Regions from separate parts of the Streptomyces sp. NPDC079020 genome, predicted to be linked through region 3. Evidence: riboswitches for the same ligand, from Rfam matches in the RefSeq annotation. Region 3 holds a riboswitch; each other region holds the start of a gene.

Evidence for each region. A riboswitch is a leader RNA that binds a small molecule or an ion and turns the genes downstream of it on or off. The one in region 3 is predicted to bind cyclic di-AMP.
Region 1: it holds a riboswitch for cyclic di-AMP, as region 3 does, so the genes downstream of both, ACIGJO_RS24865 (C40 family peptidase) here and ACIGJO_RS23840 (transglycosylase family protein) in region 3, are expected to answer to the same signal.
Region 2: it holds a riboswitch for cyclic di-AMP, as region 3 does, so the genes downstream of both, ACIGJO_RS33055 (M23 family metallopeptidase) here and ACIGJO_RS23840 (transglycosylase family protein) in region 3, are expected to answer to the same signal.

What each region holds. Positions count from the first base shown of each region.
Region 1 covers NZ_JBITUB010000012.1:130,808-137,627, forward strand. Annotated here, with positions in the region: gene ACIGJO_RS24845 (helix-turn-helix domain-containing protein) at 1-777, opposite strand, end outside; gene ACIGJO_RS24850 (ATP-binding protein) at 1,013-1,444, shown strand; gene ACIGJO_RS24855 (LysR family transcriptional regulator) at 1,512-2,429, opposite strand; gene ACIGJO_RS24860 (LysE family translocator) at 2,502-3,143, shown strand; gene ACIGJO_RS24865 (C40 family peptidase) at 3,162-3,632, opposite strand; cyclic di-AMP (ydaO/yuaA leader) riboswitch at 3,636-3,822, opposite strand; gene ACIGJO_RS24870 (hypothetical protein) at 4,424-4,732, opposite strand; gene ACIGJO_RS24875 (ATP-dependent Clp protease proteolytic subunit) at 4,740-5,375, opposite strand; gene ACIGJO_RS24880 (hypothetical protein) at 5,524-5,814, shown strand; gene ACIGJO_RS24885 (tryptorubin family RiPP precursor) at 5,967-6,044, shown strand; gene ACIGJO_RS24890 (cytochrome P450) at 6,122-6,820, shown strand, end outside.
Region 2 covers NZ_JBITUB010000024.1:68,821-75,640, reverse strand. Annotated here, with positions in the region: gene trmB (tRNA (guanosine(46)-N7)-methyltransferase TrmB) at 1-52, shown strand, start outside; gene ACIGJO_RS33065 (PrsW family glutamic-type intramembrane protease) at 281-1,912, shown strand; gene ACIGJO_RS33060 (aldo/keto reductase) at 2,030-2,974, opposite strand; gene ACIGJO_RS33055 (M23 family metallopeptidase) at 3,185-4,216, opposite strand; cyclic di-AMP (ydaO/yuaA leader) riboswitch at 4,228-4,380, opposite strand; gene ACIGJO_RS33050 (PP2C family protein-serine/threonine phosphatase) at 4,701-5,873, opposite strand; gene ACIGJO_RS33045 (TipAS antibiotic-recognition domain-containing protein) at 6,096-6,820, opposite strand, start outside.
Region 3 covers NZ_JBITUB010000011.1:200,106-206,925, reverse strand. Annotated here, with positions in the region: gene eno (phosphopyruvate hydratase) at 6-1,286, opposite strand; gene ACIGJO_RS23840 (transglycosylase family protein) at 1,642-2,376, opposite strand; cyclic di-AMP (ydaO/yuaA leader) riboswitch at 2,380-2,560, opposite strand; gene ACIGJO_RS23835 (transglycosylase family protein) at 2,851-3,819, opposite strand; gene ACIGJO_RS23830 (cytochrome P450) at 3,962-5,242, opposite strand; gene ACIGJO_RS23825 (tetratricopeptide repeat protein) at 5,425-6,820, opposite strand, start outside.

The sequences.
Region 1 (6,820 bases), on a different contig from region 3:
CGAGCTGTACGCCTCAAGGTCTTCTTTCCGCTCCAGATAGAGGCTACTCGTCAAGTGGTCAAGAACGACCACATCCAGATCAGAAATGTTCGGAAAGGAGAAAATTACGAAAGGGCCGGTCATGCCGATGTAACCCCCTACCTTGAACGGCAGCAACTGAAGTTGTACGTGGGGCAGTTGACCCACCTGGGTCAGATGGCGCAGCTGGTCCCTCATCACCTCGGGACCGCCCACCTCGCGCCGCAGGACGGCCTCGTCGAGTACGGCCGTCAGGTGCAGCGGCGGATTCGCCCGCAGCACGGCCTGCCGGGTCAGCCGTACCTCCACCAGGGAATCCAGCTGTCCGGCCGGCAGCCCGTCCAGTGAGGACCGGGTCACCGCGCGGGCGTAGGCGGCGGTCTGGAGAAGTCCGGGCACCACCGAGGTCTCCAGCGTCCGCGCGGTCCTCGCCTGGGACTCCAGGCTGATGAAGTCGCGGTACTGGGGAGGGATCAGCCCCCGGTACGCGTGCCACCAGCCTGTTCCGCCGCCGCCCGCCGAACCCGCGAGCACCTCCAGGAGCGCGCGCAACTGGGCGTCGCGCACGCCGTACGCGTCCAGCAGCCGGGTCACGTCGGCGGGAGAGACCCCACTGGCACCGGTCTCGATACGGCTCACCTTCGACTGGTGCCAGCCGAGCAGCCGCGCCGCGTCCCGGCTCGTCAGCCCGGACGCATGGCGCAGGCCGCGTAACTCCTCTCCGAGCTTGCGTCGGCGTACCACGGGACCGTGCAGCATGCCGGCCTCCTTCCGCTGTGCAGGGAGAGCCGGGCCCGCACGGCTCCGGCCCGCAGAGAGGTCAGTGTGCCGCGCGTTCGAGTACCGCCGGGGCGGAGTTCACCGCTTTGAGCGACAGATATATGCATATCTTGGCCGATCGTCGTTACAGAGGGCAGCATCAGTGGCAATCTGGCGCGAAGCACAATCCCGGCCGATCGCGGTTCGGCCGGGGCTGGAAAGGGACGGCGTCGCCATGGCAGATCATCAAGAAGCAACCGTCACCCTGCCGAGTGATCCGGTCTCGGTCTCCTCGGCCCGCAGGTATGTCGCCCGGATACTGGCCGAATGGGGTCTGGCCGACGACACCGAGATCGCCGACTCCATCCGGCTGATCGTCTCGGAGCTTGCCACCAACGCCGTACAGCACACGTTCGGGCTGTCACCCACCTTCACCGTGGACCTCCGGCTGGACCGGGAGGAGGAGCTGCATCTCGGTGTGACGGACAGTCACCCCCGCTGGCCCCAGCGGCTGCCGGCCGCCGTCCAGCAGGACAACGGACGCGGCATGGTGATCATCCGGGCCCTGGCCAAGGAGTACGGGGGACAGCTCACCGTCACTCCCACCCCCGACGGAGGCAAGACGGTCTGGATCGCCCTGCCCTGGACCGTTCCGGGCCAGGGCTGACGGCGAGCGGGCGTGCCGGGGCCACGTGCTCCCGGGCAGGGCTCCGGGGTCCGGGCCGGGCCCCGGCCTACCGCGCCGCCGCGCCCCGTCCGAATCCGCTGCGCATCAGTGCCAGCAGGGTCGACGCGGCGGAGGTCGCCCGGTCGCCCCGGTGCGCGACGGAGATCGTCCGGCGGAAGGCGGCCGGATCGAGCGGGCGCACAGCCAGCGGGGTCGGGGACATCGCGGCGACCATCTCCGGAACCACGGCCACCCCGATCCCGGCGCTGACCAGCGCGCACACCAGGGCGTAGCCGGGGGACTCGCACACCACGGCCGGGGTGGCGCCGGCCTCGGCCAGGGCGCTCTCCACCCCGCGCCGGGGCGGATGCGTGGGCGCGCTGCTGATCAGCGGCCGTCCCGCCAGCTCGGTGACCGGCAGGCGGCCCGTCCCTTCGGCGAGCCGGTGGCCGACCGCGGTGACCAGGACCAGCTCCTCGACCAGGAGGGGCTCGACGACGACGCCCATGGGCAAGGGGCCCGCGGCCGCCGGTTCGTACGCATGGGTCAGGGCGAGATCGACCTCTCCGGCAGCCACCGCGGTGACTCCCCCGGGCGGCTCGTAGTCGGTCACGGCGAGCTCGACGTCCGGATGTGCGCGCCGGAACGCGCTCAGGACCGGCGGCAGCAGATGGATTCCGGCCGTGGTGAACGTGCCGACCCGCAGCCGCCCCCCGGAGAGCCCGGCCAGCTGCGCCAGCTCGTGCCGCGCCTGGTCCAGCTCGTCCAGGACCCGTCGGGCCCGGCCCGCCAGCAGCTCACCGGCGGCCGTCAGCCGCGCCCCGCGATGATGACGGACCAGGAGCGCCGCACCGGCCTCGCGCTCCAGTTTGGCCAGCTGCTGGGAGAGGGCGGGCGCGGTGTAGCCCAGGCGCGCGGCCGCACGCGTGATCGATCCGGCCTCGGCGACCGCCACCAGCGCCGCCAGCCGTGTGGGGTCGTACATTAAGCGTTCCTTTTGGCAGACCCAGAAGATTGCAAGTACACGCTAAAGGCTCTTTCGGTCCAGGGTGTAACCATGGACGCACAACTGCTCGCCTTCACGGGAGTCGCCGCGGGAATGGTCGCGCTGCCCGGCGCCGATTTCACCGTCGTCGTACGCAACGCACTCGCCTCGCGCCGTTCCGGGGTCGCCACCGCGCTGGGTGTCGCCGGGGGGCTCGTGGTGCACACCGCGCTCGCCGTGGCGGGCCTGGCCGCGGTGCTGGTGACCATGCCCGTGCTGTTCCGCACGGTCCAGCTCCTGGGCGGCGCGTATGTGCTCTGGCTCGGCCTCAGCGCCCTGTTCGCGCTGCGACGGCGGCCCGCCGAGGCGGACCGGACGGCCAAACCGGAGGCCCGCCCCGCGCAGCGGGAGCTGGGACGCTCACTGCGGCAGGGCTTCTTGACCAACGCGCTGAACCCCAAGGCGCCGGTGCTCTTCCTCAGCCTGCTGCCCCAGTTCGTGCCGGACGGGCAGCCGCCGCTGCCCAGGACCCTGCTGCTCGCGGCGGTCGTTGTGGCGCTGGCGCTCGTCTGGTTCCCGGCCGTGGCCCTGCTGGTGGACCGGCTGGGGCGGTGGCTGCGCCGGCCGCGCACCGCCCGTGCGATCGAGGGCGGCAGCGGCGCGGCGCTCACCGCACTGGGGCTCGTACTGGTGACCGGACCGCTGCTGCGCTGAAGCGGGTCCGGCCGTGGGTCAACGGACCCGTCCGTACCACACGCTGTTCGACCAGATCTTCTCCAGCCGGACCACCGCCCCGGTCTTCGGGGAGTGCCAGATCTTCCCCTTACCCGCGTAGATGCCCACGTGGTACACGCTGCGGCCGGAGTGGAAGAAGACCAGATCGCCCTTCTTCCGCTTCGACTTCGAGATGTGGTGGGTCTTGTTGTACTGCTGCTGGGCCGTACGGGGGAGTTTCTTGCCGGCCTTCTTGAAGGAGTAGAGAGTCAGCCCCGAGCAGTCGAACCGGCGCGGACCGGACGCTCCGTACTTGTAGGGCGATCCCTTCTTGGACGCGGCGACCTTGAGCGCCTTCGTCGAGTGCGTGGCGGCCTCGGCCTCGTTGACCAGGCCCGGCGCCAGCATGGCGGAGCCGACGGCCAAGGTGAGTACCGAGGCCGTACCGGCCCGGGTAAGCAGAGACGGGACATGTACCTGCGCAGTCATGCGCAACCCTTCGTCAGCCGCCTGTGAAGGATGACCTGTCGGGTTCGGGCTGGCGAAGTTGCCCGGCCGCAGTGTGCGGCTTCACCCCGAGGGGCGACCGGTTGCCCGGCCGACCCGTTGTGCTCGGGTCCTCCACTCCTGCCGATCCACTTCTGTCGACCAGTCATCCGGGCAGCGGCAGGACTCGGCGTCCGCCCGGACCGCCCCGCCGCGGTGGCGGGGGCTTGTCGTCCCAGGGATCTTGACTCACGAAGTGCCGGATTTCCGAGCTGAAACAGCGATTTGTGAGAGTCGTCACGACTGATCCGTTCGGGTGGACGAGCCCGTTTTCGGCCCTCGGCCGGGCTGATCGACCACCCTCGCACCAGCGACGGAACGTCAGATTCCGCGTGCTGTCCACGCGCTGAGCGCAAGTTGGGCTGTCCCTCGCGAGGGGGACTGACTACGCCGAACGAGGGAGGAAATCTGATCTCCTGGCCGGGCGTGTCGCGGGGCGGACGCGGTGAGGTGCGTCGGGGTGCGGAGGAGCGCACGAAGCGCGACGAGGCGTGGCGAGCGCGGCGAGGCGTGGCGAGCGCGGCGAGGCGTGGCGAGCGCGGCGAGGCGTGGCGAGCGCGGCGAGGCGTGGCGAGGCACAGCGAGGTCCCGGCTCCCCGTGAGCGGGAGCCGGGAGCCGGTGCGGATGTGGTGCCGGGCTCTGTGCCGGGCGTGGTGCCGGGCGTCGGCCGGGGCGGACTCCCCGGCCCGGTGTCGGGCCGGGGGCCTGTCAGCTCACCGGCGGCGGGGCCCGGTCAGCTCGCCGGTGGCGGGGGCATCGTGACGCGCCCGGCGCGCCGTTCCCCGTCCAGCAGGCGCAGGGCCCGCGCCAGCGTCGCCGCGTGGATCTGCGCTTCGCCCCGTTCGTGCATCAGCGTCAGCGCGTCGCGCAGCGCCGCGGCCCGGGAGGCCAGGGCCTGCGCGGCCCGGAGCGCGCCATAGGTGTCGCTGCCGCGGGCCGGGTTGATCCGGCCCAGTTGGTCGAGAACTTCCAGGTAGCAGTCGATGAACTCCCCCTCGGCGCGGGTCAGCGCGGGGAGCGGCGGGTACTCCGGTGGAAGCATGGTCGGTTCACCTCGGGGGGTGCGGCGGCCGGGACGGGCCGCGGTTCTCCATGACGTGGTCCACGAGCCCGTACGCCTGGGCGGCTCGGGCGTCGAGGATGGTGTCGCGCTCGATGTCGGCCGTGATCCGCTCCGTGGACCGGCCCGTGTGACGGGACAGCATGGCCGCGAGCATCTCGCGCACCCGCATCAGTTCGCGTGCTTCGATTTCGAGATCGGACGGCTGGCCCCGGACCGGTTCGTCCAGCGTCGGCTGCCGGATGACTACCCGGGCGCCGGGCAGTGCATGTCGGCGGCCCGGCGCGCCTGCCGCCAGCAGCACGGCGGCGCTGGAGAAGGCCTGGCCGAGGCAGAACGTCTCCACGTCGCACGCCAGGTACTGCATGGTGTCGTAGATCGCGGCCATGGCGTTGAACTCGCCGCCGGGGGAGTTGATGTAGAGCGAGATGGGCCGGTCCGGCTCGGCGTACTCCAGATACATGAACTGCGCGATCAGGTCGGTGGCCGCGGTGTCGTCGACCGGGGTGCCGAGAAAGACGATCCGCTCGGACAGCAGCTTGGAGTACGGGTCCAGGGTCCGGGTCCCGGTCGCTGTGCGTTCGGTGAACTCCGGCAGGACATAACGGGCGGCAGGTCGGATCATGGCGATGCCTCTCCTGGGATCTGCGCGGTTGTTCTCGGTGGGTCGCTGTTCTGCGGGCACGCCGTCCCCGGGCACGTGGTCCCTGGGGGTGTCCGCGGCCGCGTCCGTAAGAAATGTACAGGACGTACAGAAGGTGATGGTGGGGGGTGTGGAAGCGGACGTGCTGTTCCGGGCGGTTCAGGAGGGCGTGCGGGCGGAGGCGGAACTCATCGCCGCCGCCCCGGCCCTCCTGTCGGGGCTGTCTGCGGAGTTCGCCGGGGCTCGGTGGTCGGAAGTGGCGCGCTCGTCCCCGCAGGAGTTGCGTCTGCCATGCCGGCGTGGCCGAACCGCCGCATCCGAGGCCATCCATACCCCCGGACTGTCCGTATTTGTGCGCCAATGGCTGAATTCAGTGCGCTTTGCCGAGATGCGAATATCTGTGAACTCGAAACGTGAATGAGTCAATTCAGGCAGTGATATGAGTCACTTGACATATACATCGAGCAGGTCTTAACTTCCCACGGCAGTTGAAATGAATGCCGGGAATTCCGTCCGGCATTGATATCTCCTGTCACCGAACAAGCGTCTCGTTCATCACGCATGGAGGTTCTCATGAAGCTCGTTCGCCTCGTCAATAAGTTCCGCCCGGAGAAGAGCCTCAAGGCTTACGCCTGGTACGGCTGGATCTAATCAGATAGTTTCCATGCCGGGCTCGCGTCGGTCAGGAATTCTTGTCGACGCGAGCCGCCTACCCACGGAGTTCACCCATGTCTATGCTCCGCGCCGGCGGGAGCGGTCGGGTCATTGAGTTCGCGCCGAGGCTCGACGAGCTATTGAGTCGTTATCGCGATGCGTCGCTGTTCCGTCTGGAGCCCGACACGATCGGCGTATCCGGTGCCGATCTGATGGATGGCCTGCTCCGGAGCAGGCCGGCCAACGCGGAGGAGAGGCCTACCTTCAAACCCGTCCAGAAGCGGCTTGTCAGCCGTGCCGATGCGTCCACCTTTATGCAAGCCGTGGGCTCGGACGTACGAACCGCGCTGCAACGTCCCCTCGATGGCACGGTCGACCTGACCGGCCGGTGGCCGCATGTGGCGCATGTTTACCTGCGGGATCTCGTCTTCGGAGACGAAAGTCGGCGATTCCGGGTTCTGGTCGACCGCCGACTGGAGTTGACCCCGAAACTGACCTGGTCGGCCGTCGCCTCCGGTGCCGCTTTGTTGGGCAGACCTGGTCCGGACGTACCGCTGTCAAAACTTGCCGCTCTCGTTGTCGATTCCAAGAACTACAGTGACCGACGTTATGCCATGTACCTGTACAGGCGAGTGGCGGCACCGGTGTGCTTCACCGTCTCCGCGCTTGTCACCAGTGCCCTGTGGCTCGGAGCTCCGTTCAGCGACGACGTATCGAATCGGAATATCCTCCTTGAGGCACTCCGGCTGCTCCCCCCGTCGTGGAATATCTTG
Region 2 (6,820 bases), on a different contig from region 3:
GGGACTGGACAAGGGGCACGTGGTCCACGACCTGCTGTTCGCCCGCGTCTAGGCGTCGGCGTGGCCACGGGCCGACGGTGACCGCGGGCGCGGGCCGATCGTGACTGCGGGCGGCCGTGACCGCGGGCCGACCGTGACCGCGGGCGGCCGGACCCGACGAACCGGCGGCCGGACCGCCGGGAGGCGGACGGTGACCGCGGCCGGGCGGTGACCGCTGCGAACCGGCCGCGTGCCCCGGCGCGGATGGTCAGGTGTCAGTCCCGGTCGTTAGGGTCATGGGGTGTCCGACGGGTCCGTGCAGCACCAGCAGCCGCAGCCGGCCGTCCCGGTTTTCGAGGAGCGACGGCTCGGCGAGATCCTGGGCGCCGTTCCGGAGCGTGGCCAGTGGCGGTACGCGCCGCGCCGCGTCGGCATGGTGTGGCGGAGCAAGGCGTTCCGCGCCGGTGCGGTGATCGTCGCGCTCGCGCTGTGCGGGCTGGTGATCCTGTCCCTGGTCCGTGAGCAGACCGGCTCGGAGGGATTCCTCGTCGGGCTGGGGCTGGCCGTGCTGCCCGTGCCGCTGCTGATGGCGGCCTTCCGCTGGCTGGACCGGGTCGAACCGGGCCCCTGGCGCAATCTCCTGTTCTCCTTCGCCTGGGGTGCGTGTGCCGCCGCGCTCGTCGCGATCATCGCGAATTCGTTCGCGACGCGCTGGATCGCCACGGCCACCGCCGACCCGGCGAGCGCCGACACCCTCGGCGCCACCGTGATCGCCCCGATCGTCGAGGAGAGCGCCAAGGCGGCCGCCGTACTGCTGATCTTCCTGTTCCGGCGGCGGGAGTTCAGCGGCATCGTCGACGGCATCGTGGTGGCCGGATTCACCGCGACCGGCTTCGCCTTCACCGAGAACATCCTCTATCTGGGCAACGCCTTCGGCGAGGACCAGCAGCTGGGGGTGACGGGGCTCGGCTCGATGACCGCCGGGACGTTCTTCGTCCGGATCGTGATGTCCCCGTTCGCGCATCCGCTGTTCACGGTGCTCACCGGCATCGGCTTCGGCTTCGCCGCCGTGGGCGCGCGCCGCCACCGGGTCCGCCGGATCCTGCTGCCGGCGCTGGGCCTGCTCCTCGCGATGGGCATGCACGCCCTGTGGAACGGCTCCTCCGCCTTCGGGCCGTACGGCTTCTACGCGGTGTACGGGATCTTCATGGTCCCGGCGTTCGGGCTGGTGACCTGGCTGGCCGTCTTCACACGCCGGCGCGAGCTGCGCACGCTCTCCGCCGAGCTGCCCGCGTACGCGGCGGCCGGCTGGCTGACCCCGGTCGAACCGCTCGCGCTCTCCTCGATGCGGGCGCGCGGCATGGCCCGTGATCTGGCCCGCCACTGGCACGGCCACCCCGACCGGGCCCGCGGCCGGGCGGCGGCGCGGGCGGTCGCCGAGTACGAGTCGTTCGCGACGTCCCTGGCCGGGCTGCGCCGCAGGGCCCGCCTGGACTCGGCGGGCCCGGACTTCGCCGGGCGGGAGCGGGAGCTGCTGCACCACCTGTGGCAGCGCCGGGAGATCGCCGGTCCGGCTCTGACGTACGCGGCCCACGCCACCGTCCGGCCGCACACATACCCCCGCCACCCGGTCGCGCCGCACGGCGGGCAGTTCCCGCAGCAGCAGTACGGGCCCGCGTACGCGTCTGCGGAGCCGGGTCCGTACGCGTCTCCGGGGCCGGGTCCGTATCCGCACGCGACACCGGGGCCGCACGCGACACCCGGGCCGTACGCGACACCCGGGCCGTACGCGACACCGGATCCGCAGCAGTACGGGCACGCGGGACAGCCGTACGCGGGTCGGTTCCCGCCCCAGCAGTACGGGCCCGCACCGCACGCGACCCCGCCCCAGCAGTACGGCGGCCCCAACCCGTATCTGCGCCCCCCGCAGTAACCGTCGGCGCCCCCGCACCCGGCCGGCGGGACCGGGCCGGCCGGGTGCCGGGCCAGCCGGGTGCCGGACCGGCCGGGTGCCGGACCGGGTGCCGGGCCCGGCCGGTCCCGCCGTGGATCAGGCCGACGCCTCGGTGAGCGCGGCGATTTCCTGGTCCGTCAGGTGCAGGCCGGCCACCGCGACCAGTGCGGGCAGCTGCTCGACCGTGCGGGCGGAGGCGATCGGTGCGACGACGGTCGACCGCGCGGCCAGCCAGGCCAGGGCGACCGTCGCGATCTCGGCCTCGCGCTCCCGCGCGATCGTGTCGAGCGCCGCCAGCACCCTGCGGCCCTGTTCCGACTCCAGGTGCCGCCCCGCGCCCTCGGCCCGCGGGCTGTCGACCGACGTACCCGGACGGTACTTTCCGGTGAGGAAGCCCGAGGCCAGGGCGAAGTACGGGACGGCGGCGAGCCCGGCGCGGGCGGCGGTGTCCTGGAGGGCGCCCTCGTAGGTGTCGCGGGAGACCAGGTTGTAGTGCGGCTGGAGGGCGACGTAACGGGCCAGGCCCTCGCGCTCGGAGAAGTCCAGGGACGCCCGGAGCCGCTCCGGGCTGATGTTGGAGGCGGCGATCTCGCGCACCTTGCCGTCCTTCACCAGCTGGTCGAGGGCCGTGATGATCTCCTCGACCGGGACGGTCTCGTCATCGAAGTGCGTGTAGTACAGGTCGATGTGGTCGGTGCCGAGCCGGCGCAGCGACTCCTCGGCGGCGGCCTTGACGGTGGTGGCGGAGAGCCCCTTGTACGAGGGGTGGGCGCCGACCTTGGTGGCGACGACGATGTCGGACCGGTTGGCACGCGAGGCGAGCCACTTGCCGATGACGGTCTCCGACTCGCCGCCCTCGTTGCCGGGGACCCAGGCGGAGTAGGAGTCGGCGGTGTCGATGAAGTTGCCGCCGGCCGCGGCGTACGCGTCCAGCACCGCGAAGGACTGTGCCTCGTCCGCCGTCCAGCCGAAGACATTGCCGCCGAGGGCGAGGGGGAAGACCTGAAGGCCGGAGGAACCGAGCGGGCGAAGAGACGTCACAGAAGTCATGCAGAGTTCAACGAGAGCACCCTGTGACGCTATTCCACGACAACGGACCGGCAGCCCTGACGTCGGGGGGTGTGCGTCAGGGCTGCCGGGGTTCGGGGGCGCCCGGTGAGGGCGCGGTGGGAGAGCGATGCGGGGGCGGAAGCGGGGACGGGGCCCGGAGCCTGCCGGGCGACCTCCGACCGGAGGTCACCCAACGGGTCCTCAGACCGTGAGTCCCTTGCTGCGCAGCCAGCTCATCGGGTCGATGGCCGAGCCGCCCGGGGTGTGGACCTCCAGGTGGAGGTGGGCGCCGGTGACGTTGCCGGTGGCGCCGACACGGCCGATGGTGTCGCCCGTGCTGACCTTCTGACCGGCCGACACGTTCATCGAGGACTGGTGGCAGTACCAGACCTCCGTACCGTCATCGAGCACCAGGACCGTGCGGTAGCCGTACGCGCCGGAGTATCCGGCGGACTTCACCGTGCCGCTGTGCACGGCCTTGACCGGGGTGCCGCTCTGCGCCGCGAAGTCGAGCCCGGTGTGGTGGCCGGAGGACCACATCGTGCCGGACTGACCGTAGGTCGAGGTGATGCTGTACGAGGAGGTCGGCAGCGCGTAGCTGGCGGCGAGCTTGGCGAGGCGCTCGGCCTCCGCCTTCTTCTTCGCCGCTTCCTCCGCCTTCTTCTTCTCGGCGGCGACCTTGGCCTCGGCCTTGTCCTGCTGCTTCTTGGCCTCGGCGGCGGCCTTCTCGGCTGCCGCCCTCTCCTCCGCGGCCTTGGCCTCGGCGTCGGCGCTGGCCTGCTGCTGCTCGGCCTGCTGGAGGATGCGGGCGCGGAGTGCCTCGCCCGGGTCGGTCGCGCCCTGCTCCGCCTCGGCGTCGGTGATGCCTGCGGAGGTGAGCGGCGCGGTCGCGACCGGCTTCTTGTCCTCCTCGTCGGAGAGGAAGGAACCCACGCCGGGAAGGGACTTGGCGTCGGGGAGACTGGCCGCGAGGGAATCGGGAAGAGATATGGAGACCGGCGGCTTGCTCTGCGCGGTGGCCATGCCGCCCGCTCCGACGGCCGCGATGACACCGACCCCGAGGACGGTGGAGCTACGGGCGAGTCCCCGCTGCTTGGCTACGCGGTGCCTGCCGCGCACGGGCCGGATGGACTCCTCGGTGGGATTCCATTCCTCCCAGGTCCTGTCCGGGTCACCGAAGTTGCCGGTGGCGAAGGGTGACGGGGCCTCGGGGGCAGGCTTGTTGGACGCCACGTGGGCGCACTCCTTTCCTTCCTTCTCGCCTACCGGGTTAGCTGACGGGTTCGGAGCAGGAAGGTCTCCTACGGGCCCCTCCGTCTCTGACGAGACACAGGTGTCCGATTCACCCCATGTAGGTGGTTCCCCGGTTCCCTTGCGGGATTCGGCGCTCGCGCACGGTGCCGCCTCTTGCGACGACTGGGACGACCGCGCTGCGTTATCGAACGTTAATAGACGGACGGCTCCTATTCCAAGCTCTTCCCGTTGATCGTTCGCGACTTTGGCATGGACTTACAGGGTGCAACCGGCTCGAATCGGACGAGTAGAGCACGATTGGATCACTACTTGGTTTCTGACATTGCGTCAAATGTTATGCGGAGCGGCGTCCTTCGACTACGCACCGTGGTATCGCCCGGCAACCGGCGCGCGCCCGTCCCCGCGTCCCGTCCGCATGTCACGCCCACAGGACCCGCCCCCGCGTCCCGTCCGCATGCCCCGCTCATTCATCGCCCCGGCCCACGATCCTCACGGTCGTCCGGCGTTCCGGCTGTCCCTCAGCGGGCCTTCCCACCGCGAGAAGTGCCATGTCGTCAGTGGACCGGCCGCCGGTGTGCAGCCGGACGTCGTCGGTGAGCGCGGAGAGCAGCTCCTCGGGCCCGGGGAAGATCCGGCCCCGCAGCCGGGCCGCCGGGTCGTAGAAGGCCCCGGACGCGTCCCGCGCCTCGGAGAGGCCGTCCGTGAACAGCAGCAGGGTCGCCCCCGGCGGCAGCCCCCACTCGTCGGCCCGGTCCGGCCACGCACCCAGGTTCATCCCGAGCGGCAGCGCGGGCACGGTCGGCGACAGCACCTCCAGCGCCCCGTCCGCGTGGAGCAGGATCGGTTCGGGGTGCCCCCGGTTGACGATGCGCAAGGAGAGGGAGCCGCGCGGAATCTCGACGAGCACCGCCGTGATGAACCCTTCCATCGCGTCGAGCCCGCCGCGCCGGGTGCCTTCCCGCGCCAGCGCCCGTTCCAGCCGCTGGGCGACCCCCTCCAGCGAACGCTCCTGCTCGGCGGCCTCCCGGAACGCGCCGATGATCACCGCCACCGCCTCGACCGCGTCGAGCCCCTTGCCCCGTACGTCCCCGAGCACCAGACGTACGCCGTGCGGGGTGTCCGCCACGGCGAACAGGTCACCGCCGACGAACTCGTCCGCCTGGGCCGCCTCGTACCGTGCGGCGACATGCAGTCCGCCGATGCGGTCGTCCGGTGTCGGCAGCACGGCCCGCATGGCGGTCTCCGCGATGAAGCGCGCCGAGGCCAGCTGCTCGTTGCCGCGCCGCACGACACCGTTGATGACGAGGGCGAGCACCGAGGCGGTGAGCACGGTGATCAGCTCGGTGACCGGAGCGGCCCGGGTCAGCGTCCCCGCGTACAGGTGCAGCACGAGGACGGCCAGGACCGAGGCCACGCCGGTCCGGACGGTGCTGGCCAGGCTGAAGAACGGGGCGGCCATCAGCGGCGCCGCCACGAACAGCGGTACGGCGGTGAAGGTCGGCGGGGTCCCGACGTCGAAGAGCAGCCCGCCGCCGATCATCAGGGCGGGCAGCGCGCGGACGAACCGGCGAGCCCCGACGCCCCCGGCCGGCCCCCGGCCACCACCGCGGGCCGGGAAACCGAAGGAGGGGAGCACGCGCCCGCGCACCGGAAAGGCCGAACGCCAACGGCTCCGGGCGCCGGGCAGCCCGACAGGTCTCCCGCGCCGCCTGTCCCGCTTCCCCACCTGTGCACTCCTGCCCGGTCCATCCACGGCTGCGGACCGTACCGCGCCCCGTCCAGGCTTGCCGGAGCCGCGCCGTGCGGCGACTCCTCATCGGCCAAAGGGGGGAGCGTGCGGGGCCGGGGCCTCCGGAGGTCAGTCGGAGAGCCGGTGTTCCGCGTAGATCGTCAGCGCATCCCGTACGAAGGCGGCGGTGCCGTCCCCGTACCGATCGTAGTTCTTCGCGAAACGCGGATCGGCGGCATACATCTCGCCCAGCCCCTTCACATACGCCCTGCCGGGCGCTTCCGCATCCGCCAGCCAGGCGCAGTGCCGCCGCGCGATGTCCTGCACCGCCCCGCTGCCGGCGGCGAGGCCGTCCTCCCTGGCCCGCCCGTAGTCCCGGGCGATGGACTCGTGCTCCGCCAGGTGCGCCTTCCGCCCCGCCGCGCCCAGCGAGCGCCACCACCGGTCGCCGCGCTCGTACGCGTCACGGCCCCAGCGCTCGGTCACCTCCTGCTCGTGGACGGTGTGATCGAAGCCGTCGAGCACTTCTTCCGCCATGAGTTCCCTCCCCTCCTCCGTCTTGTGGAGAGTGGTCCGCACCGACGCGATCTGCCGCCCGATGCGCTCCCGTTCCTGCTCCAGCAGCCTCAGATGCGTCCGCAGAGCCACGGCCGTGTCCCGCTGCCCCTCCAGCACGTCCTTGATCGCGGGCAACGGCAGCCCCAGCTGCCTCAGCAGCAGGATGCGCTGGAGCCGGACGAGGGCGTCCTGGTCGTAGTAGCGGTAGCCGTTGCTCCCGACCCTGCTCGGCATGAGGAGACCGAGGTCCCCGTAATGCCGGAGCGTGCGGCTCGTGGTGCCGGCCTTTCTGGCGA
Region 3 (6,820 bases):
GAATGTCAGCCCTTGAAGCGCGGGAACGCCGAGCGGCCCGCGTACACCGCGGCGTCGTCGAGGATCTCCTCGATGCGCAGCAGCTGGTTGTACTTGGCGACACGGTCCGAGCGGGCCGGGGCGCCGGTCTTGATCTGACCGCAGTTCACGGCGACGGCGAGGTCGGCGATGGTGACGTCCTCGGTCTCGCCGGAACGGTGCGACATCATGCACTTGAAGCCGTTGCGCTGGGCCAGCTCGACGGCGTCCAGGGTCTCGGTCAGCGAACCGATCTGGTTGACCTTGACGAGCAGGGCGTTCGCGGAGCCCTCCTCGATGCCGCGGGCCAGGCGCTCCGGGTTGGTGACGAAGAGGTCGTCGCCGACGATCTGCACCTTGGCGCCGAGCCTGTCGGTGATGACCTTCCAGCCGGCCCAGTCGTCCTCGTACAGCGGGTCCTCGATGGAGACCAGCGGGTACGCGGAAACGAGCTCCTCGTAGTACTCGGTCATCTCGGCGGCCGAGCGGGACTTGCCCTCGAACTCGTACGTGCCGTCCTTGTAGAACTCGGACGCGGCGACGTCGAGCGCGAGCGCGATGTCGCGGCCGGGGACGTAGCCGGCCTCCTTGATGGCCTCGACGATGAGGTCCAGGGCGGCGCGGTTGGACTCCAGGTTCGGGGCGAAGCCGCCCTCGTCACCGAGTCCGGTGGACAGGCCCTTGGTCTTCAGGACCTTCTTCAGGGTGTGGTAGATCTCCGCGCCCCAGCGCAGCGCCTCGGAGAAGGACTCCGCGCCGATCGGGGCGATCATGAACTCCTGGATGTCCACGTTGGAGTCGGCGTGCGAGCCGCCGTTCAGGATGTTCATCATCGGAACGGGCAGCAGGTGCGCGTTCGGGCCGCCGAGGTAGCGGAAGAGCGGCAGGTCGGACGCCTCGGACGCGGCGTGGGCGACGGCCAGCGAGACACCGAGGATGGCGTTGGCGCCGAGCGAGGCCTTGTTCTCGGTGGCGTCCAGGTCGAACATCGCCTGGTCGATGAGGCGCTGCTCGGTGGCGTCGTAACCGACGAGCTCCGGGCCGATCTGCTCGATGACGGCGAGGACGGCCTTCTCGACGCCCTTGCCCTGGTAGCGGTTGGGGTCACCGTCGCGAAGCTCAATGGCCTCGAACGCACCGGTGGAGGCGCCGGACGGAACAGCAGCACGTCCCGTGCTGCCGTCGTCGAGGCCAACCTCGACCTCGACCGTGGGGTTGCCCCGGGAGTCGAGGATTTCCCTGGCTACGACGACGTCGATGGACGGCACGAGGCATCTCCTTCTGGGATATGACACTGGTTGTGCAGGGTCACTGTGGCCTTGCGACACGAGCCTAACCGGCTCGGCCCCGTCGGGCGGCCGACCGCCCGTCTCCTGGGACGAAAAAGGACCCAAGAGCCCGCATAACGGGAGGAAGGTCAAGAAATTTACTGGCTGGTAACTACAGAAGTTGAACGCGCGAAGCCGGCCGCACAGCCAAAACACCCCGGCCCGGCGCGCACGGGGTGAGCGCGCCGGGCCGGGGGCGGAGCCGAGGGAGATGCCGCCGGACGTCCCCCTCGGAGGGAGGAGAAGCCGTGAGCCGCTCCGGCCGGAGCGGGAGACGCTCCGGGCCGGGCGGGGACTACTTCAGGTGGAGCTGCTGGCCCGGGAAGATCAGGTCGGCGTCCTGGACGATGTCGCCGTTGAGCTTGAAGACCTTCTGCCAGCCGCCCTTGACGCCTTCCTTCTCAGCGATCTTGCTGAGGGTGTCGCCGGACTTCACCTTGTACTCGCCGTCGCCCTTCTGGACCTTCTGACCGGTCGGGGTCGTCACGGTCTTGGGGGACTCGACCTTGGGGGCGGCCGGGGCGGTGCGCTGCTCGCCGCGGGAGGCGGGCTGCTCGGCCTGGCGCTCCTGCTGCTTCGGCTGGGCCTGCTGCTTCGGCTGGGCCTGCTCCTGCTTGGCCTGGCCGGATCCGGTGTCGACACCCGGGTCCACACCGTCGTTGGTCAGACCGCCGGCGCCGGCGCAGGCCCAGGCACCGGGGCCCTGCATGTCGAGGAGCTTCTCGGCGGTGGCGATCTGCTGGGCCTTGGTGGCCAGGTCGGCGCGGGCGGCGTACTGCGTACCGCCGGCGGCCGCCCAGCTGGACTGCGAGAACTGCAGACCGCCGTAGTAGCCGTTGCCGGTGTTGATGGACCAGTTGCCACCGGACTCGCACTGGGCGACGGCGTCCCAGGTGGAGACGGAGGCGGCGGAGGCGCCGGTCGCACCCATCAGCGGGACGGCGACGGCGGCACCGGCGACACCGGCGAGCGTGGCGACACGGACGGCCTTGGACGGGCGGCGGTGCTTGCCCTTGCTGTTACGCAGCATGGAACTTCTCCTCACCGACGCCTACGAGGTGAGCTGTCGGGTTCGGGCCAAGTGAGTTGCCCGGCCGCGTGTCCTAGCACGCGGCTCCACCCCAAGCCGGTCCTGATCGCACTCGTACGGGACGAGTCGACCGGGCCCGGCGCTTACCTGGGTCCCCCGCTCCTGCCTACGGCGCTTTACGCGTCTGTTCCCTTCGACCGACGGCAGGATTCGGCGTGACGGTCGACGGGGCCCGCGGTGCGAGCGGTTCCGACCGTAAACACAGGCAACCCCCACATTCAAAGATGGACATACCGGTCAATCAGGCCTTACTTGCCATCAGCGGGGGAACGTTTCCGCAGGTCGGGGGCGATATGGGCGGAGCCGGCGGACAGGACACGCCAGTTGAAGCAAAGAGACCCATGTCTCACTTACGCATAAGTGGACATAGGCCTCTGAACTACCCCGGGTTTCGGGGCGTTTTCCCGAATTGGATCAGTTGGCGGCGGCGCCCCGGGCATCGCCGGAAGGAGCCGTTTCCGGGCCCAGGTCCAGGCTCTGGCCGGGCACGATCAGGTCCGGGTCCACTCCGACGGCGTCCTTGTTCGCCTCGTACAGCGCGGTCCATCCGCCGGGGAGTTTCTGTGCGTCAGCAATCGCCCAGAGACTGTCGCCCGGCCGGACGGTGTAGTCGCCGCCGACGGGCGCCGTACCGCCCTCGCGCGCCTCGCCCTCACCGCGGGAGGCGTGCCGGCCGGACTCGCGCCCGCTGTCCCGGTCCGCGGCCCGGCTCTCCTCGGGCGCCGGAGTGCCGCGGTGCTTGCCGCCGGTGCCGTCCGCGCCCTTCGGGGCGTCAGGCGCCGCGGAGCCCTCGGGCGCGGATGTCTTCGGGGAAGGGCTCGCGGGCGGCGCGGAAGGGCTCGACGAGGGGTCGCCCGCCTTGCCGGAGGCGCCGTTCCCGTCCTGCGTACCGCTGTCGGCTCCGTCCGCCTCGTCCGCCGTCCCGCCGTCCGGCAGTCCGTCCGCGGGTGCCGCGTCCGAGGGGCCGGCGGAGGGTGCGGCACCGGGGTCGACACCCGGCAGCGTGCTGTCCGTCGCGAGTCCGGAGATCACCGCGCAGCCGGGCCAGGCCTTCGGGCCCTGGTCGCCCAGGACCTTCTCCGCCACGGCGATCTGCTGCGAGCGGCTGGCGAGGTCGGCCCGGGGCGCGAACGCCGTGCCGCCGTACGCGGACCAGGTGTCCTGCGAGAACTGGAGCCCGCCGTAGAAGCCGTTGCCGAGGTCGGCACTCCACATGCCGCCGCTCTCGCACTCCGCGACCCGGTCCCAGGTCGAGGCTTCGGCGGCGTGCGCGCCGGCCGCGCCGAGCAGCGGGATCGCGATGGCCGATCCCGTCACGCCCGCGGCGACGACGATGGCGGGTGCCTGGCGAGGGCGGCGGTGTCTGCCGTTCGCGGAGCCCATGGAGTTTGCCTTCCGTGCGACTGACTGGTGGGTACTGAGGTGACCGGCGAGTCACGTGACGCCCCGTTCGAGGCGTTGAACGGTGAACCTAGCGGGACTTGAACGTGTGTCACAAGTCGATGCAGCGCAGATCACGTGAAAGTCACAGAGTTGACGCAGCGTCACTTCCGTCGTGCCGCAGTCCCGGGGTGAACTCCACCGGCAGCGTGCGCAGTCCACGCATGATGAGACCTCCACGCCACCGCAAATCGGTCGGTTCTCCCGCAAGTCGCAGATCCGGAAGGCGTCGCAGCAGCGTCGCGATCGCGGCCTGCCCCTCCAGCCGGGCGAGCGGTGCTCCCAGGCAGTAGTGGATGCCGTGCCCATAACCGAGGTGCTGATTGTCACGCCGTGCGAGGTCGAGCGTGTCCGGGTCGTCGAACCGGTCCGGGTCCCGGTCGGCCGCGGCGAGCACGACGAGCACGGGATCGCCCGCGGCGATGTCCCGCCCCCCGAGCGTCAGTGCCTCGGTCGCGAAGCGCCAGGTGGCCAGCTCCACCGGTCCGTCGTACCGCAGCAGTTCCTCGACGCCCGTGGCCAGCAGCTCCGTGTCCCCCGCGTCGAGCGCGCGCTCGAGAAGCGCGCGCTGTCCGGGGTGGCGCAGCAGGGCGTACGTACCGTTCCCGATGAGGTTGACCGTGGTCTCGAATCCGGCGAAGAGAAGGATGAAGGCCATCGCGGCGGCCTCGTTCTCGGTGAGGTGCTCGCCGTGGTCGCTCGCCCGGATCAGACCCGAGATCAGGTCGTCGTCCTCGCCCCCGGCCCCCAGGCCCTCCCGCTTGCGGTGGATGAGCTCCGCGAGATAGCCGCGCATCTTCTTGACCGACCGGGCCACCCCGCCGCGCGGGCCGCCGCCGTGGCGGATCATCATGCCCGCCCAGTCCCGGAAATCGTCCTGGTCCTCGCGCGGAACGCCCAGCAGATCGCAGATGGCGTAGATGGGGAGCGGGAAGGCGAAGTCATGGATGAGGTCCGCCTTCCCCTCCTCGATGAAGTTGTCGATGAGGCGGTCCGTCAGCTCCTGCACGCGCGGCGCGAACTCCGCGACCCGGCGCGGAGTGAACGCCTTGGAGACGAGCCGGCGCAGCCGGGTGTGGTCCGGCGGGTCGATGTTCAGCAGATGCGTCATCAGCTCCGCCTTGCGCTCCCCCGGGATGCCCGTCTTCCCCCTGGCGTGCGCCGGCTCGGCGTGGTGCGCCGGGTTCTTGGAGAGCCGGGAGTCGGCGAGAGCCTGCTTGGCGTCCGCGTACCGCGTCACGAGCCAGGCCTCGACCCCGCTGGGCAGCGTCGTCCGGTGTACGGGACTGTGCTCGCGGAGCCATGCGTAGGCGGGGTACGGGTCGGTGGCGAACTCCCAGGTGAAGAGTTCGGGGGCGGGGGGCACGGGCGCGGGGGCCGCGTCTCCGGGGGCGCCGGGGGCGTGCGGGCAGACGGGAGCAGGAGCGGGCGCTGGGGCGTCGGCTGAGGGCTCGGCGGCGTCGGAGTGCGCGGGAGCGGAGGCGTCGGAGTGCGCGGGAGCGGAGGCGTCGGCGGGGGGCTCGGCTGAGGGCTCGGCGGGGCTGGCGTTCACCCCTCGACGTTATCCGGGGCGGCGGCACGGCTTCTTCGCAGCTCGGCGAGGATGTCCCAGGTCGAGGCCGGGCGGTCCACGGCCTCGATGTCGTTCACCGCGTAGGCAGGGCTCCGCCGCAGCTTCTCACGGACTGCCGAGACCACGTGGCCCCCTTGGGCGACGGCCGCGGCCTCGACGTCGTCCGCCACGTTCCTGCCACTCTGCCGCAGCTCCTCACGGATGGCGTCGACCGCATGATTGCCGACTTCCGCGGCCCTGCCGAACCATTCCTCCGCCTCGGCGTACTGTCCCTCGTCCCACAGCATGATCGCGAGTGCGACAGCGGCGTAGTAGCTGCCCCGTGCGTGGCCCTCCTCGAACCAGCGCCGTGCCTCCTGCGTCTCGCCCCTGCCACGCAGCACGTGGGCGAGGTTGGTCGCCGCGCTGGGGCTGCCTCCTTCGGCCGAGGCCTGGTAGAGCCGTTCGATCTCTGGGTCGGTCGGGTCCCGCTCGGCCAGGAGCAGCGCGAGGTTGTTGCCCGCCCGGGACGTCGCGGCCGGGTCGTCCGTATTGGCGAGGGCCCTGCGGTACAGGGCCTCCGCCACCTCCGGCTCCTGCCAGTCGTGGAAGACGTTGCCGAGGCCCGCCGCGGACGCCTCGTGCCCGTTCTCCAGGGCCTGGACGTACCAGCGGCGCGCGCCATGGGTATCCCCTGCCGCCACCGCCACATCGCCCAGCCGGTGCGCGGCCGCACCGTCGCCTGCCTGCGCGGCCAGCGTCAGCCAGTGCGCCGAACGTTCGGCCAGGGCCGCGCCGAGCTCGCGCTGCGCCCCCGCATCTCCCGCCTCCGCCGCGGCCTCCAGATACGGGATCGCCGCCGCCGTCTCGTCCCGGGCGGCCAGCGCCTTCCCCACCAGGGCGGCAGCCTCGGTGCTGCCCGCGTCCGCCGCCCTGCGGAACCAGCCCTCCGAGGCGGCCTCGTCACCGAACTCCCCATCGATCCGGCCGAGCACCATCAGGATGTCCGGGTCACCGTCCGCGTCCGGCTCCAGCGCCGCGTGGGCCCGCTGATGGACGTCGGCGCGGAGCGTGCTGACACCGCGCACCACTTCGAGGGCGAGCGGCCACATCCCCAGGGGCACCGGGGAGGCGAAGCCCGGCGCCCGGTCGTGTGCGTCCGCCACCAGGGAGTGGTAGACCCGCCAGGTGTTCTCGCCCCGGCCCGCCACGAGCATTCCGGTCACCCCGTGCCGGACGCCGGACGCCCAGGCGAGGGCGTCCACGAAGCTCTCCCGCTCGGCCCGGACGTACTCCGCCCCGTACAACCGGTGCGCCCGGCGCAGCACGTCGAGCGCGAGATCGTCACCGGCCCCGCAGCGGGCCAGGTCGATCGCGGCGCGCACCAGCAGA